2 regions of the Variovorax sp. AB1(2024) genome follow, and region 2 is predicted to be linked to the other one. Evidence: riboswitches for the same ligand, from Rfam matches in the RefSeq annotation. Region 2 holds a riboswitch; the other holds the start of a gene.
The links. Region 2 has a riboswitch for manganese ahead of WIX39_RS04180 (TMEM165/GDT1 family protein). Riboswitches for the same ligand answer to the same signal wherever they lie in the genome.
Positions count from the first base shown of each region.

Region 1: it holds a riboswitch for manganese, as region 2 does, so the genes downstream of both, mntP (manganese efflux pump MntP) here and WIX39_RS04180 (TMEM165/GDT1 family protein) in region 2, are expected to answer to the same signal.

Region 1 covers NZ_JBBHKP020000001.1:3,841,570-3,843,954, reverse strand. Annotated here, with positions in the region: gene WIX39_RS17935 (LysR substrate-binding domain-containing protein) at 1-744, shown strand, start outside; yybP-ykoY riboswitch at 1,028-1,198, shown strand; gene mntP (manganese efflux pump MntP) at 1,213-1,782, shown strand; gene WIX39_RS17925 (hypothetical protein) at 1,957-2,160, shown strand.
Region 2 covers NZ_JBBHKP020000001.1:860,846-863,230, forward strand. Annotated here, with positions in the region: gene metX (homoserine O-succinyltransferase MetX) at 1-420, opposite strand, end outside; gene WIX39_RS04180 (TMEM165/GDT1 family protein) at 650-1,213, opposite strand; yybP-ykoY riboswitch at 1,232-1,410, opposite strand; gene WIX39_RS04185 (RNA recognition motif domain-containing protein) at 1,670-2,209, shown strand; gene WIX39_RS04190 (SDR family oxidoreductase) at 2,293-2,385, opposite strand, start outside.

The sequences.
Region 1 (2,385 bases), 3.0 Mb from region 2:
TTCATCCGTCAACCGAGGCAACTGGTGCTCACGCCGCAAGGGCGCGAACTGCAGGCGGTGCTGAGCGGATCGTTCAATGCAATGGCCAACGCAGTGGCACGGCTGCGGGCACCGCCGCAGCGGCAGGCCATCACGCTGTCGGCCACGCCGGCCGTTGCGGCCCGCTGGCTGCTGCCGAGGGTCGGCGCCTTGCGTGCGCTGCATCCGAAGCTGGACCTGCGCATCCACGCATCGCACGAGGCGGTGGCACTCGACGGCGTTACCGCCGACATCGCCATCCGCTACGGACGCGGCCAGTGGCCGGGCATGGTGGCCGAGAAGCTGTTCGACAACGTGTTTGCGCCAGCGTGCAGCCCTGCGCTCAAGCTGAAGAAGCGGAGCGACCTGGTGCGGCACACGCTGCTGCACTTCGCGCTGCCCGGCAGCAGGAGCCAGCCGGGCACGTGGACGGAATGGCAGCAGGAGGCGCAGGTGGCCGGCCTCGACGTATCTGCGGGGCCGGTGTTCTCGGACGAGACGCACACCGTGTCGGCCGCGCTGCAGGGCCAGGGCGTGGCGCTGATGAGCCTGGCGCTGATCGCGGACGAACTGCGCGCAGGCAACCTGGTGAAGCCCTTCGGCCCCGAACTGCCGGGGCTGCCGTTCCATCTGGTGTGCCCCGAGGCGCGGCGATCGGAGCCCGCCGTGGCGGCGGTATTCGACTGGGTGAAGGGGCTGCAGCCGCTGGATGGAAGCGGGGCATGAGGAAGCACAGCAGGCGGCACACGGCGCGCGCACCTCGGAAGAACGCACACAGCATGGCTGGGCCAGCCAAAGAAAAACCCGCCTGAGCGGGTTGAAGGGTAGCCCTGGAGGAGGGAGGAAAGAGTGGGCTACCGGCGGTGATTGTTTCGGCCGAAACTTATGCGGCGCTTAAAGCGGCATACCCGAGCGAACAAGAGCTCACCGCGTTGCAAGCCGCAAAGTCCTACGTCCGTCGCAGGCGCTGTCGCGGAGCCCTTTTCAAGGCAGGCGATTAGAATCGCCGCTCCCTTGGGGAGTAGCCGGCTTCCGGACTTCGGAAGCGTTCACGTCAACATACTCGGTTCGCACCTTGCGACCGTGGCGTGAGCAGCCGAAAGGTTGGCGAGACCAGCGGTGCATGGACGCGGCTTTGGCCGGCGGGTTCGTGCGCCGCGGCGTCTTGAACCGGCCTTGCTTGCTACTTCCAAAATGAACATTGCCTCCACGATCCTTCTTGCATTCGCCATGTCGACGGATGCTTTCGCCGCTGCCGTCGGCAAGGGCGCAGCACTGCGCAAACCCTCCTGGCGCGAAGCCTTGCGCACGGGTGTCATCTTCGGCGTCATCGAGGCGATAACGCCCGTCATCGGCTGGGCTGCCGGCCTGGCCGCCGCCAGTTACGTCGAACGTTGGGACCACTGGATCGCGGTCACGTTGCTCAGCGTGCTGGGCCTGCGAATGATCTGGGAGGGCTGCGGCACGCCCGACGCGGTGGACGACAAGCCCAGCCGCAACTCCTTCTGGACCCTGGCCATCACCGGTTTCGCGACCAGCATCGACGCGATGGCCGTGGGTGTCGGGCTGGCCTTCATCAACGTCAACATCGCCTGGACCGCGCTCGCCATCGGCCTCGCCACGCTGACCATGGTGACGCTTGGCGTGATGGTGGGGCGCGTGCTGGGCGCCGTCGTCGGCAAGCGCGCCGAGATCGTCGGCGGCGTGCTGCTGATCGGCATCGGGTTCTTCATCCTCTATGAGCATCTGAACGGGCTGGCCTGAAGCCGGGCATCGGTTGATACCGATGTAAACACGCGACGGAGGTATTGCGTGAAAATGTGAATAAATCACGAATTCCGGCCATTTCGGATCACGTGTCCGAGCTGCTCAGGACAAGCCCCGAGCGAATCCTGAGTACCTTAAGACTACGATCCGGGGAATTAGACAAGGATCTCCATGGAGACGTACCCGACCCTTCGCCAGGCCACAGGCGTTGCCCGCATTCTCAGCAAGCGCTCGTCCTGCACCATCGTCGTCTACCGGCAAGCGGAAGGGAAGTTCGTGGCAGCGCATTCGACCGATCGGGTGGAGGGGAGCATCGAAGGCGTGTACCGCGACGGGTATGTGGTTCCGACGCTCCTGAGCAAGCCCGAGCGTTGAAGGGCTGCCTGCCTCGCTATCGCTGCGACGCCGATACGCCCTGCATCAGCAGCGACAGGGCTTTCCGCAGGCTGGTTGTCGATGCCGCCTCTCCCTTGTCAAGGCCGAGCAGGCGCCCGTGCCGTTGATCCAGAAGAAGCCCCCATAGACGGGGCGCTTGTCGGCCGCCCACGTCGAGGCGACGGTGCTCACGAACTTGACGAACCCCTCGGGCAGGAGGCGCTC
Region 2 (2,385 bases):
CGCGTCGAGCAGCGCGGCCTGCGCGTCGACCCAGTCCTCGACCGTGACCACCGGGAAGTCGGCGCCGTAGACGCGGCCGGTGGCGGGGTTGACGTGCATCGGGCCGGTCGAGCCGAAGCAGGAGCCGAGGTTGTTGACGCCGATCACGAAGAAGCGGTCGGTGTCCACCGGCTTGCCCGGGCCCACCATGTTGTCCCACCAGCCTTCGGAACGGGCCTGGCCCTGGTAGACGCCCGCCACATGGTGCGAGGCATTGAGCGCATGGCACACCAGCACCGCGTTGCTGCGATCGGCGTTCAGGGTGCCGTAGGTTTCGTAGGCGAGCGTGTAGTCGCTGATCGATGCGCCGCTGCGCAGGGCCAGCGGGCCCGCGAACTGCATCGACTGCGAAGTGACGACCAAGGGAGGTGACGACGACATGAATGAAAAACCCGGCCTCGCCAAAAACGAGCCGGGTCTGCCGCGCCTGTCTTTAGCTGGATTTATAAAGCGCCCGCAAGCTGAAGCAAATCGGCGCAGCGCGAGTATATCCCCCAGGCTGCGCGCACTGCGTGTCGCTTCGCCAACCCCCTTCGGGGGCAACACCTGCGGCCCGGCGAAGCCGGTTCTGCGGTGTTTCTGGAAGGGCTCCCGCCTTTTTCTTTTTTTCTTACCAGCCGATGATCATGATCACGCCCAGCACCAGGAAGATCGCGGCCGAGATGCCGTGCACGAGCTTGATCGGCACGCGGCGAACGATCTTGTCGCCCAGCCACACCACCGGCGCGTTGGCCAGCATCATGCCCAGCGTGGTACCGGCGACCACCCAGAAGTAGTCCTGCGTGAAGCGGGCGGCCAGCATGACGGTGGCGATCTGGGTCTTGTCGCCCATCTCGGCGAGGAAGAACGCGATCACGGTGGTGCCGAAGACGCCGAACTTGGACACGCCCGGGGCATCGTCTTCGTCGAGCTTGTCGGGAATCAGCATCCACACCGCCATCGCGATGAACGAGCCACCAAGAATCCAGCGCAGCACCTCGGGTCCGAGCCAGCGCGTGATGTAGTTCCCCACGGCACCCGCCAGGGCGTGATTGATGATGGTGGCGGCGAAGATGCCGAGGACGATCGGCCAGGGTTTCCTGAAACGGGCTGCGAGCAGCAGGGCCAATAGTTGGGTCTTGTCGCCCATTTCGGCGAGCGCGACGACGCCGGTTGCAACGAGAAAAGCTTCCATTTTTGAACGTGGGGTTTCTTGGCCGAAGGACGCAATTGACCGTGCAACACCTTCGGCCATATTCCCGAAGTTGCACGGTCAAAGGTCTCGCCAGGTGTTTTCTCACTGCACGCGCCATGTCCTGTGGGGCAGGACAAGTCTGTTGACGCGGGCCCCTCTCGCAGATCGGAAGGCGGCTACTCCCCAATGACGGGCGAGATTCTACCTGTAGCGCCAAGGGCCTAACCCGATCTTGTAAGCGGGCGCTAGCTTTTGATTGTTTTCACAGGCGCTACCTCAAGAAGCAAATTCCTGCTTGCTTTTCGGATATTTCACCCATAATGCACGAGCCTCCCACTTCATTTTGGTGGGGAGGCAGTTCGGTGATCGGTCAGTTTCGCGCGACTCGACGCTCTCGTTTGAGTGATGCTTTCGGGACTCCATCGCTTTTCTTGATGTGTTTATAGGAGTCCCTTGATGGGCAACAAACTGTACGTCGGCAACCTGCCTTACTCGGTGCGCGACGGTGATCTCGAACAGGCCTTCGGCCAGTTCGGCGCAGTGACCAGCGCCAAGGTCATGATGGAGCGCGACACCGGCCGCTCGAAGGGCTTCGGCTTCGTCGAGATGGGCAGTGACGCGGAAGCACAGGCCGCCATCAACGGCATGAACGGCCAGCCCCTGGGCGGCCGCAGCGTCGTCGTCAACGAAGCACGTCCCATGGAAGCACGCCCCCCCCGTAGCGGTGGCGGCGGCTACGGCGGCGGCGGTGGTGGTTATGGCGGCGGTGGTGGCGGTGGCTACGGCGGCGGCGGTGGTGGCGGCTACGGTGGTGGCGGCGGTGGCCGCTCCGGCGGTGGCGGCGGCTACGGCGGCGGTGGCCGCAGTGGCGGCGGCGGCGGCGGTGGTGGCGACGGCGGTTTCCGCAGCCCCTACGGCGCCGGCCCCCGTGGCGGTGGCGGCGGTGGTCGCAGCGGTGGTGGCGGTGGCTACGGCGGCGGCAACAGCGGCTACTGAGTCCTGCACCTCGACGCACAGAAAAGACAAAAGGCTCCTTCCGGAGCCTTTTTCTTTGGCCGCTCGCTTTTCCTCGCGCCGGTTCAGGCCTCGCCGCTTCGCTTCTTGCGGCCGCGCCCCTGTACCGCGCGGTCGAGCACGGCATTCGGCAGCATGCGCATGATCTTGGCGACCAC